Regions from separate parts of the Shewanella bicestrii genome, predicted to be linked through region 3. Evidence: predicted binding sites of a transcription regulator. Region 3 holds the regulator's gene; each other region holds the start of a gene.
What was found. Region 3 encodes MetJ, which represses methionine synthesis genes. Its sites were predicted from a motif close to TAGACGTCTAGACGTCTA; they were not measured.

Region 1 (3,204 bases), 320 kb from region 3:
GAATGCCCATCAGCGCAGACATACGTACTGCGTTACGTGCGTATTCCATGAACATCATGAAAGTCGCGCCGTAGTTGATGAAACCACCGTGGAGTGACACACCGTTCATGATGCCGCTCATACCGAACTCACGCACACCGTAGTACACGTAGTTACCCGCTGGATCTTCTTGAATACCTTTAGAACCTGCCCACAGGGTCAGGTTAGAACCCGCTAAGTCAGCACTGCCGCCTAACAGTTCAGGCAGAACCGCACCGAAGGCTGCAATCGCGTTCTGTGACGCTTTACGGCTCGCAATGCCTTCGCCTTTCGCTTGGCATTCTTGGATAAAGGCTTGTGCTTTGGCTTCGAAATCTGCAGGTAATTCACCTTTCAGAACGCGGCGCTCGTATTCGGCAGCCAGTTCTGGGTAAGCTTTCGCGTAAGCGGCAAACTTGTCGTTCCATGCTGCTTCACGGGCGTTACCGGTTTCTTTAGCATCCCAACCTGCGTATACGTCGGCAGGGATTTCGAATGGCGCATGTGGCCAGCCTAAGAATTCACGGGCCGCTGCGATTTCCGCATCACCTAATGGTGCGCCGTGGCAATCGTGGCTACCAGATTTGTTTGGTGAACCAAAACCGATAATGGTTTTGCAGCAGATCATGGTTGGCTTGTCGGTCACCGCTTTTGCCGCTTCGATAGCCGCGCGAATCGCATCGCTATCGTGACCATCAACGTTAGCAATCACGTGCCAGCCGTATGATTCGAAACGTTTTGGCGTGTCATCGGTAAACCAGCCTTCAACATGACCGTCGATAGAGATGCCGTTGTCATCCCAAAATGCGATCAGTTTGCCTAGGCCTAAGGTACCAGCCAGAGAACAAGCTTCGTGGGAAATACCTTCCATCAAGCAGCCATCGCCGAGGAAGCAGTATGTGTAGTGGTCAACAATCTCGTGACCTTCACGGTTAAACTGTGCCGCTAAGGTTTTTTCTGCAATCGCCATACCCACAGCGTTGCTGATCCCCGCCCCTAATGGGCCAGTGGTGGTTTCAACACCTGGGGTGTAACCGTATTCTGGGTGACCCGGAGTTTTTGAATGTAACTGACGGAATTGCTTCAGTTCATCGATAGGCAGGTCGTAGCCAGTCAGGTGTAATAAAGAGTAGATCAGCATAGATCCGTGACCGTTAGAGAGGATAAAACGATCTCTATCTACCCATTTCGGATTGTTCGGATTGTGCTTAAGGAAATCATTCCACAGCACTTCAGCAATATCTGCCATGCCCATTGGGGCGCCAGGGTGGCCTGAGTTTGCTTTTTGAACTGCATCCATACTTAACGCACGGATTGCGTTGGCGAGTACTTTACGGGAAGACATGCTCTCTCCTGCTTAATTTGTGGGGTCTAGCGGGCAATTTGGACGCATATTTTCCCCTACATAGCGAAGCGACGCAAACGAAAATTGCATTCCACTGTCCAGTCTGGTGGATTACACCTTTGAAGGTTTAGGCTAATTCATCTTAAAACACATTAAACATATTTGTAATACAATAATTCAAATATGTTATATCCTTTGTCACATTGAGTCCCATAGCAATCAGGCTACAACCTTGGTTTGAGCTTAGCTCAGCGATAACTTGCCCAACTCATCCAAGGCAAAAACCACATACCACTATCAATTCATTGAGTTAGAGCAGAAACTCCAGCGCCACAAACTCTATCCGATTTGGGGCTTACCTCACTTTACACACAAATATTTAGTTTAGGGGGTGTCAACCAAGGGAAATTCCACTAAAATAGCCGTCTAGATGTAGATGCTTCTACACGTTTGATTGCTAACGACGAGATTTTCCTACTATGGCAAAGCACTTGTTTACTTCTGAGTCGGTCTCAGAAGGTCATCCCGATAAGATTGCAGATCAGATTTCTGATGCTGTGCTAGATGCGATTCTAGCCCAAGATCCTAAAGCACGTGTTGCGTGCGAAACATATGTCAAAACTGGCATGGTATTAGTAGGTGGCGAAGTGACCACCTCTGCCTGGGTTGATATTGAAGAGCTGACCCGTAAAACGGTTCGTGAAATTGGTTATGTCCATTCAGATATGGGCTTCGATGCCGATTCTTGCGCAGTATTAAATGCGATTGGTAAACAGTCTCCAGACATCAACCAAGGTGTCGACCGTGCCGATCCAAAAGAACAAGGTGCCGGCGACCAAGGTTTAATGTTTGGTTATGCCAGCAACGAAACCGACATTCTGATGCCAGCGCCTATCACTTATGCCCACGCATTAGTGAAGCGTCAATCTGAAGTACGTAAAGATGGCACTCTGCCATGGTTACGCCCAGATGCGAAAAGCCAAGTCACCTTCGCTTACGAAGACAACAAGATTGTTGGTATCGATGCGATCGTACTGTCTACTCAGCACAGCCCAGACATCGCCCAAGCGGATCTGATCGAAGGCGTGATGGAAACCATCATCAAGCCAGTTCTGCCAGCACAATGGCTGAACAAGGACACTAAATACTTCATCAACCCAACTGGCCGTTTCGTTATCGGTGGTCCAATGGGTGACTGTGGTTTAACCGGTCGTAAGATCATCGTAGATACCTACGGTGGTATGGCGCGTCACGGTGGTGGTGCTTTCTCTGGTAAAGACCCATCAAAAGTTGACCGTAGTGCGGCCTACGCTGCCCGTTATGTAGCGAAAAACATCGTAGCAGCGGGTCTGGCTGACCGTTGTGAAATCCAAGTGTCTTACGCTATCGGTGTGGCTGAACCTACTTCTATCAGCGTTGAGACCTTCGGTACTGGTAAAGTGTCTGAAGAAGTCTTAATCAAGTTAGTCCGTCAACACTTCGACCTGCGCCCATACGGCCTGACTGAAATGTTGAACCTGGCTCGCCCAATCTATCAAGCTACCGCCGCTTATGGTCACTTTGGCCGTAACGAGTTCCCATGGGAAGCGACGGATAAAGCTGACGCACTGCGCGCCGATGCAGGTCTATAATCTGCATTAAGCTCACGCTTTCGCACAAAAAAACCGCCTAAGGGCGGTTTTTTTGTGCTTAGGATGTATTGCCTAACCCCATTCCTCTCAGCAAGATAGCTTTCATTCTAGGCAAAAGACAGAGACTCAATGAAGCCGTTAATCGCACAACTCCAATCCTGTTCTTGGGTGACCAATGTGGGCCATCACGAGCCCATGGCCAACACCTTA
Region 2 (3,204 bases), 2.0 Mb from region 3:
AATTGGGTTCGAGCAGCATAAAGCTTGTGATGCCTGATGCCATATAACCATAAGGTAAAGCTTCATATACCGGTTTTGTTAACATATGCACTCCGTCGCATGATATCGAAATAGGTTTAAAATCCTAATATTCCAGTTAAAAATGCTAAATCTATCTAAAACTTCCGTGTTTACTTTTGGATTATAAACATTTGTTGATAAAAAAAGCACCTCCTTATGTAAGGAAGTGCTTCATTATCTTGCTCGGGTTAGTGAGCTTTAGGCGTTACGGCCTAGATTAGCCGCGGCAACCGCAACCGCCATTGCCATCACAACCTGTTTTTGGTGTGTCGCACGCTTCATGCTCGTGGTCATGGTGATGATGACCATGATCATCAGAACCGCCACAACAGCCACCAGTATCTTGGCTTGAACCACCACAGCATCCGCCGCCGTGGTCATGATCATGGCTGTGTCCATGGCTACCACATCCGCCGTGGGCATGGATATGGCCATGGGCAACTTCTTCTGCAGTTGCAGCGCGAACATCGATAATTTCAATGTTGAAGCTCAGTGCTTGTCCCGCTAAAGGATGGTTGCCATCAACGATGACTACATCATCTTTGACTTCGACAACTTGCACTGGGCGTTGACCCATTTCTGTCTCGGCAATAAAGCGCATACCAGGAACGATATCTTCGATATCACCGAATGCTTCTAATGGCACAGCTTGACGCAGACCATCGTGGTAAGGACCGTAGGCTTCTTCGGCACTAATAGTCACATCCAGTGTTTCGCCCTTGGTTTTACCTTCTAATGCAGCTTCTAATCCTGGGATCAGGTTTTCTGCACCGTGCAGATAGAGCATAGGTTCGGCATCAAAAGAGTCTTCTAAAAGTCTGCCGTCTTGATCTGATAAACGGTAATGAATGGTTACCGCGCTGTGTTGGGTGATCTTCATATCGCCTCCGGTTCGGAATGTGCGCGCATAATAACGTGCTTTTGGGGCGCTGGCGATAATTTGAAGTTGCTTATGTTAGATATCGCACAGCTTTTTGTTGATGCGATGAACAGCCATTTGGAGAGGAATTTACGCCAAATTGTTGATGGATATCGCTTGCGGTTTGTTGGCCTCGAAAGTGGGTTTACATAGCTTAATCTAAAGGCATTACGACATGCTTGATATAATTGATTGAATTTAAATGTTTAAAAATAGATGTATTTGCGCGGTATTACGTTTACGTCAACAGTTTTCTATTGATGAAATCGCATTTTTACCCTAGGAAAACTTGATATTAATGAATGTTAAGAAGCGAATTTGAGGCTGTGAAAGATTTGTTCATAAATAATCCAGTTTGGGGGTTGACAAGGTTAGGTGAAAAAGGCAATTCTGTTTAACATCACATTGACATAGATAAGTCTAAACGTATGCATAGCCTTGGTTTCGTAGTAATTACCATTATTACAACCACCACTACAACCAGAGTGGGGGCGGGCTGATACACCCTAAAGAATTTTAACGACGAGCCCGCTTCCCACAAAGAAGCGGGCTTTTTTGTTTTTAGCTTATGTTTCTTAGTCGGGCGCGGTACAGGAGATCAAGATGAAAGTGATGAAATTTGGTGGTACCTCGCTTGCAAATTGGCAGCGATTTTCAATGGCGGCGGATATCGTGGCCAAGGCAGCGAAAGCTGAGCCAGTCGCGACAGTGCTCTCTGCGCCTGCAACAGTGACAAACGCTCTGCTTGAAATGGTCGATGTGGCGGTGAAAGGGGAAGATTATTCACCAGTCATTCAACACGTTGAGCGGGTGTTTACCTCGCTCTATCAGGATGCGGTTAGTTCTGGACTCTCTAGTAGCCAGAGCGAAGTGCTGTTCGCCGGACTAAGCGCGCAGCTAGCACGTTGGCAGGACAGATTACGCGGTATTACGCTGTTGCAGGAATGCCCTGACGGGGTGCGCGCCGAGATCGTGGTTGCGGGTGAGCGTTTGTCTGCTGCGTTGATGGAGCAAGTCATGCTGGCAAAAGGCATTACTTCGGCGCAGCTAGACCCACGTGAACTGTTTTTAGGCCGTGGTCGTCCGCTAGAATCCGTGGTCGATATTGCCGTCAGCAAACCGCGATTTAAAAATCTTGCCCTCGATGAGAAGCGGGTTTGGGTGATGCCCGGCTTTACCGCCGCCGATGAAGACGGCAAGGTCGTGACCTTAGGCCGTAACGGCTCTGACTATTCCGCTGCCGTGCTGGCCGCTTGTTTAGATGCCTCAAGTTGCGAGATTTGGACCGACGTTGACGGCGTATATAATACCGATCCTCGCGTCGTCGTCGATGCTAAGTTGCTATCGCAGCTAAGTTATCAGGAGGCGATGGAGCTATCTTACTTTGGGGCTAAGGTGCTGCATCCTAAAACTATTGCACCTATCGCCCAGTTCCACATCCCCTGTTATATCAAAAACAGCTTTAATCCTGATGCGCCCGGCACTCTGGTATCGAATCAGACCGATCAGAGCGGTTTGCAGGTTAAAGCCATTTCAAACCTCGATAATCAAACCATGTTTGATGTATCAGGCCCTGGCATGAAAGGCATGGTCGGCATGGCGAGCCGCACACTGGCTGCAATTTCCCGTAGTGGCGTTTCTGTGTCACTCATCACCCAGAGTTCTTGCGAATACAGCATCAGTTTTTGTGTGGCGACCAGTGAGTCCGCCAAGGTGAAATCGGCGCTAGAGCAGGAATTTGAGTTAGAAATCAAAAGTGACTTACTCGAGCCAATCGAAATGCGCCATGACTTGGCAATCGTCTCCTTGATCGGTGATGGAATGCGTACCCATAAAGGTGTGGCGGCGCGGTTTTTCCAAGCATTAGCACAGGCGAGTGTGAATATTATCGCGATTGCCCAAGGCTCTTCTGAACGTTCTATTTCAACTGTGATTGAGCAGCGAAAGACCAAACATGCGGTTGCAGCCTGTCATCAGGGCTTTTTCGATGTGCAGCAGTATTTAGATGTGTTTTTAGTGGGGTGCGGTAACGTTGGCGCAGGCTTACTGGAGCAGATCAAACAACAGGCGAGCGTGCTAAAAGAGCAGCACATTAGCATCCGTGTCTGCGGTATTGTCAATTCAAGCAAAATGTTACTCGATAGTGCAGGTATCGATTTGAACAATTGGCAAAACCTGCTTGCCTATAGCCAGCAGGCAAGCGATTTACCTGCGCTATTGGCGTG
Region 3 (3,204 bases):
GGCGGCCAATCCTGCTTGAATATCTGCAACTAAGTCGTCGGCATCTTCAATACCAACCGACAAACGTAATAGGGTGTCTTTAATGCCAGCTTCATAACGTGCTTGGGGCTCCATCGCCCTGTGGGTCATAGTCGCGGGCACGGCCACGAGACTCTCAACGCCACCTAAGCTCTCGGCCACGCTAAATAAACTTAAGGCATCTAAAAAGGCGACCACTTCGGCCTCGCCGCCCTTAAGCTCAAAACTCAGCATAGCGCCAAAGCCTTTTTGCTGCTTGGCGGCAATGGCATGGCCGGGATGTTCCGCAAGGCCTGGGTAATACACTTTGCTCACCACAGGGCTGCTCGTCAGCACGTGCACAATACGCTGGGCATTGCTTTGGTGCTCGCGAATGCGCACGGCTAAGGTACGCAGACCCCGCAGGGTTTGATAACTGTCGAAGGCAGACCCAGTTAAACCTAAGGTGTTCGACCACCAATGTAAGGTCTCACCGAGTTGAGGATCTTTGGCGATCACCGCGCCGCCCACCACATCGCTGTGACCATTGATGTACTTAGTGGTGGAGTGGATAACGATATCGGCACCGAGTAACAGCGGTTGCTGCAAAATTGGCGAGAGGAAAGTGTTGTCCACCACCACTAAAGCGCCCACGGCGTGGCTCGCCTTGGCGATAGCTTCGATATCGACGACTCGCAGCAGAGGATTAGAGGGGGTTTCAATCCACACCATCTTAGGTTGCTGGCTAATCGCTTGCTCAAGCGCTTGGCCGTCGGTTTGATCGACCACCAGCAGTTTAAATTGGCCCTTTTTAGCCAAGTTGGTGAATAAACGGTACGAACCGCCGTAGCAATCGTGAGGCACCACCAGCAAGTCATCAGGGCCAAGCAAAGTGGTCACTAAGGTAATGGCCGCCATGCCTGTGCAAGTCACCACACCAGTTGCGCCCTTTTCCAGCTTAGCTAGGGCATCACCTAAGATGCTGCGGGTAGGATTGCCGGAACGGCTGTAATCAAATTCGCGAGGATTTTTATGACCATCGAAGGCGTAATTCGTCGACAGGTAAATTGGCGGCACCACAGCGCCATACTGAGTATCGCTTTCGATACCCTGACGCACTGCTAATGTGGCTAATTGACGTTCGGTCACTAATTTGCCTGCGGTCATCGGGAACTCCTAAGTTCGCAAAGAGATGTCTGGACGTCTAAATGTACCTAAGCCCAGTGGCATCGTCAATAGGCGTTAAGACGTTTAGACGTCTAAACATAAAGAAATCTGTTTGCAATCACTAAGAAATAGTAGCAATAATTTGACTGTTATCTGTAAGGGTTTAAAATCTGCCCCGAATTTAGCGTTATAACAGGTGAGTCAATGACTGAATGGAATGGGGAATACATCAGCCCCTATGCTGAACATGGCAAGAAGAATGAACAAGTAAAGAAAATTACTGTGTCTATTCCGCTCAAAGTGCTAAAAGTCCTCACGGATGAACGTACCCGTCGTCAGGTGAACAACCTGCGCCACGCCACCAATAGCGAACTCTTGTGTGAAGCATTTTTGCATGCCTACACCGGCCAGCCTCTGCCTAATGATGCCGATCTGTCGAAAGATAGCCCAGACAGCATTCCCGCCGAAGCGAAACGGTTGATGGACGAAATGGGGATCGAGTGGGAAGATATGGAATAACGCTCAGGCGTCCATAATCCTGCCGTAACTAATTATTAGGGATCGTTAATGCTCATCTTGCCTGATGGGTTAGAGTAACGATCCCTATTTTGTTTTGATGGAATCCTATGTTCTCCTTGATAGATCCACAAACGCTCGCCATTGCGTCTGTGATTGTGTTTTTAGGTGCCCTCACCCAGAGTCTGATTGGCTTTGGCCTTGCTGTGGTGGCGAGTCCGCTGCTGTATATTGTCGACCCCGAATTAGTGCCCGCCCCCGTGATTGTGATGGGCTTTTCCATCGCCCTACTCACCCTACTGCGTGAGCGTGGCCACTTAGAATTCAACGGCTTGCAATATGCGCTGATTGGTCGCGTGCCCGGAGGCTTTATCGGTGCCAGCCTGTTGCTGTTTGCGCCGCAGCCGATTCTTGGTCTGGCGATTGCTGGCATTGTGGCGGTCGCCGTGGTGCTAAGCCTGTATAAATTCAGCCTGCCAGTGAATAAAGCGACGCTATTTGGCGCAGGTGTGGTATCGGGGATCTTTGGTAATATTGCCGCCATTGGTGGTCCGCCGATGGCGATTTTGTTGGCGGGTAAGGATGCCTCAAAGTTTCGCGCCGCACTGTCGGCCTTCTTTATCTTCAGCTCGACCATAGCGATGGTCATCCTTGGGGTGACGGGCCTGCTCGAAATCAAGCATTTATGGTTATCCCTGATGCTGCTGCCCTCAGTCTTTTTAGGCTATTTAGTGGCGGGTAAACTGGTGGGGAATGTGGATAAGCATAAGACCAAGATGGCAACCTTAGCCCTCTGCGCTATCAGCGCCTTAGTGCTCACGGTGAAATCAGTGATTGAGCTATTGCCGCAATAATTGCCGCAATAATTACCGCAATAGAATCCTGCTTATCGCCCCATAAAAAAAGCACCGTTAATCGGTGCTTTTTGCTTGCTGGGATAGGTGATTTACCCCATAGATATTGCCATTAACCAATGGCACTAACTTAGATAGCTTTGTCCCGCATACACAATAAAGTGTCTCAGTGCTAACACACCAGTTAAGCTGGCGCAGGCCACCATGATCATCGCGCCCTTGCTGTGGCGAGTCGCGGTCGGCAACAGCATAAACAACAGCGGAATACCAAAACCAATCCCGACCACGCCAATCCAGAATACGCTCGCCCACACGCCAGAGGTGAGTGATGCCAGCGCCGCAGCCGCCGCGCCGCCCTTAAAGTACAAGGCACAGAACAACATAAACAGGAACATGATTTCGATGGCCATCACTGGCAACTCTAAGCCATGCATTTTAGCTAAAGTCTTGTCGTGGCTATCGGTCTTGAACATCACCAGCGCCAGCACCGCATTAGCCGCCGCACCCGCCGATAAACCAGAGACTAAGAACAGCGCCGGCAATACCGCAGTGTTCAACATCGGATAAGCATTCATGGCCGAAATTAAGAAGCCAGTATAAGCACCTACGCCAATGGCGAGGATAAACAGCAGAACTTCAATCAGCTTTCTAAAGGGCATCAGCAGCTTAG
Region 4 (3,204 bases), 410 kb from region 3:
ACGATTGCTCCCACATGGATATTGATTGGTGTTATTTGTGCCTGCCGCCGCTTGGGCCAACAGGGCGAAACTCATTAATGTCATCTTCTGCTCCCTCGAGTTACCCGCTCGAGAACTAAGGCTGCACGCAGCGAAAACAGAAATAGGCAGGTATCCTGACTCGTAGGTAAGAAGCAAAATGCTTCGACTACTCACAGTTGCGGGTACAGTTCGGGCTACTGACGGGCAGCTCCCCGATTCCCTATTATGTTTGGGTTATCCGGCGCGCTTAAATACTGTTGCCTTTAAGCAATAGCAGTCAATCGCACAAAATTCCTAACACCTATTTCTGCGACCTTTGAGCTTAACGTACTGGGTTCGTTATCTGGCTCAAACGTCAGGGAAAAGCATTATCCTATATCTTGCTCATTAGGCAATGCTGTTTAAATCAGAAAATTTTCATCATACCGATGACAGGTACTTTTAAGCTACTCACAGTGGCCCGAGGGCCAGTCTAAACGCCAGTATCTTTTACCTTGCTCATCCTCGAGGACATTAATCGTCACCACCGCCGCCACGGGTAAGGCGAGCTGACTGTAAAAACCTAAGGTTTTCACCGCCCCCAGCGCCCTTGACATCAAGTGGCGAATAACCCCGCCGTGGGTGACCACCCAGATATTGGCCGCGGGTGCATTGGCATTAAACTCGCCGTGGGCCTGTTCATCATCCATCGCCAGCAGGGCAAACTCTTTATCGAGGATTTGTTCTATCGCACCATCGATACGGGCTTCGAAGTTTGCCATGGCTTCACCATTGGGCGGTGTCACCTCCCAGGGATTCTGCCAATAGGCCGCCATCCGCTCGCCGTCGCGTTGATATAAGTCATCGAGCAGGCAACCATCCCAATCGCCGAAGGCTATTTCCTGTAACTCCTCCAGCAGGTTGACCTTAAGCGGCAAAGGCGCGGGCGCATCTAAACTCCTGCCCACGGACGCACTCGAATGCAGCTCAGCCGCAAAGGCCTTGGCAAACTCGGCGCAGCGCCTTGAGGTCGAGCTATAAATGCCGTGGCACACAGTCGCCTGCGCCTCCACCGCCGCCGACATCTGCCGCCAGCCCTTATCACTCAGTGGCACATCCACTCGGCCACGTAAAATCGCCCCGCCCTCACATTCTCCATGGCGTAACAGTAATAACCTGAGCTGCTTCATCTGATCTTTCCTTTTATCGTTTTTATCTGGGTTATCTCGCCTATGCTATACCAACTTTAGCCTTGCCCTGACAATCCGATGTCGCGTATTATGGACGTCTATACGTATAAATGTCCAAAACATAACGAACGACATTCAATAATAAAATGCAATTTGTCACCCGATTGCGTACTTTGGACTCAACTTAGCTGTAGTAAAGGTAATCATTTTATGGCGATATCTCTCCATCGAGCCAGCCAAACACTGGCAGACATTCGCAACCAGTTGTCCAAGCGCATTCTGATTTTAGACGGCGCTATGGGCACTATGATCCAAGGCTACAAGCTGGAAGAAGCCGATTACCGTGGCGAGCGTTTCAAGGATTGGCATACCGACGTTAAGGGCAATAACGATCTTTTAGTGCTCACGCAGCCACACATCATCAAACAAATTCACACCGACTACCTATTAGCCGGTGCCGATATTATTGAAACCAACACCTTCAACGCCACCACTATCGCCATGGCCGACTACGATATGCAGTCGCTGTCCGCCGAAATTAACCGTGAAGGTGCGCGCCTCGCCCGTGAAGCCTGTGATGAAATCGAAAAAGCTACGGGTAAACCCCGTTATGTAGCCGGTGTGTTAGGGCCCACTAACCGCACTTGCTCTATCAGCCCCGATGTTAACGATCCCGGATATCGCAATATCCACTTCGATGAGTTAGTGACCGCTTACTGCGAATCGACCCGCGCCTTAATTGAAGGCGGCGCCGATATCATTATGGTCGAGACCATCTTCGATACCTTAAACGCCAAGGCCGCCTTATTTGCCATCGAAACCGTGTTCGATGAACTCTTTGGGGCAAATTCGCCAGCACGTTTGCCTGTGATGATCTCAGGCACTATTACCGATGCCTCGGGCCGAACCCTGACCGGACAAACTACCGAAGCCTTTTATAACTCCCTTCGCCATATCAAGCCCTTATCTATCGGCCTTAACTGCGCCCTCGGCCCTAAGGAACTGCGCCCCTACGTCGAAGAACTGTCGCGCATCGCCGAATGTTATGTCTCGGCGCACCCTAATGCGGGTCTGCCAAACGAGTTTGGCGGTTACGATGAAACCCCAGAAGATATGGCGAGCGTTATCCAAGAATGGGCCCGTGAAGGCATGCTCAACATTATCGGCGGTTGCTGTGGTAGCACGCCCGAGCATATTAAGGTCATTCGCGAAGCTGTGGAGCCGTTTGCGCCACGGGTACTACCCGAGATCCCCATCGCCTGCCGTTTATCCGGTTTGGAACCGCTCACTATCGATGCCCAAACCCTGTTTGTGAACGTGGGTGAACGTACCAACGTCACCGGCTCGGCTAAGTTTTTAAAGCTGATCAAAGAAGGCAAGTTCGAGCAGGCGCTCGATGTCGCCCGTGAACAGGTAGAAAGCGGCGCGCAGATCATCGACATCAACATGGACGAAGGCATGCTCGATGGTGTGGAGGTAATGCATAAGTTCTTAAATCTTATCGCCTCTGAGCCGGATATCAGCCGCGTGCCTATTATGATCGACTCCTCTAAGTGGGAGGTGATTGAAGCGGGCCTCAAATGTATTCAAGGTAAGGGAATCGTCAACTCTATCTCCTTGAAGGAAGGCGAAGAGAAATTTATCGAGCAGGCTACCCTAGTGAAACGCTACGGCGCTGCGGCCATTATTATGGCGTTCGACGAGCAAGGTCAGGCCGACACTAAGGCGCGTAAAGTCGAGATCTGTACCCGCGCCTACCGCGTGCTGGTCGATAAGGTCGGCTTTCCGCCCGAAGACATTATCTTCGACCCGAATATCTTCGCCATCGCCACGGGTATCGATGAGCACGATAACTATGCCGTCGATTTTATTGAAGCCATTAAAGAGATTAAGGCCACCCTGCCCCACGCGATGATTTCCGGCGGTGTGTCGAACGTGTCGTTCTCCTTCCGCGGTAACAACCCAGTACGTGAGGCGATTCACGCGGTGTTCCTGTACCACGCGATTAAAGTCG

Region 1: a site for MetJ is predicted at 1,783-1,800, ahead of metK (methionine adenosyltransferase). Genes of this name have one in related genera too.
Region 2: a site for MetJ is predicted at 1,393-1,410, ahead of thrA (bifunctional aspartate kinase/homoserine dehydrogenase I). Genes of this name have one in related genera too.
Region 4: a site for MetJ is predicted at 1,282-1,299, ahead of metH (methionine synthase). Genes of this name have one in related genera too.

Annotation. Positions count from the first base shown of each region.
Region 1 is NZ_CP022358.1:908,731-911,934, reverse strand. Features, by position in the region: gene tkt (transketolase) at 1-1,363, opposite strand, end outside; gene metK (methionine adenosyltransferase) at 1,843-2,994, shown strand; gene CF168_RS04015 (hypothetical protein) at 3,124-3,204, shown strand, end outside.
Region 2 is NZ_CP022358.1:3,424,883-3,428,086, reverse strand. Features, by position in the region: gene CF168_RS14975 (hypothetical protein) at 1-85, opposite strand, end outside; gene slyD (peptidylprolyl isomerase) at 278-940, opposite strand; gene thrA (bifunctional aspartate kinase/homoserine dehydrogenase I) at 1,583-3,204, shown strand, end outside.
Region 3 is NZ_CP022358.1:590,307-593,510, reverse strand. Features, by position in the region: gene metB (cystathionine gamma-synthase) at 1-1,146, opposite strand, end outside; gene metJ (met regulon transcriptional regulator MetJ) at 1,369-1,683, shown strand; gene CF168_RS02715 (sulfite exporter TauE/SafE family protein) at 1,791-2,534, shown strand; gene nrfD (NrfD/PsrC family molybdoenzyme membrane anchor subunit) at 2,660-3,204, opposite strand, start outside.
Region 4 is NZ_CP022358.1:1,001,438-1,004,641, reverse strand. Features, by position in the region: cobalamin riboswitch at 129-287, opposite strand; gene CF168_RS04350 (histidine phosphatase family protein) at 468-1,190, opposite strand; gene metH (methionine synthase) at 1,401-3,204, shown strand, end outside.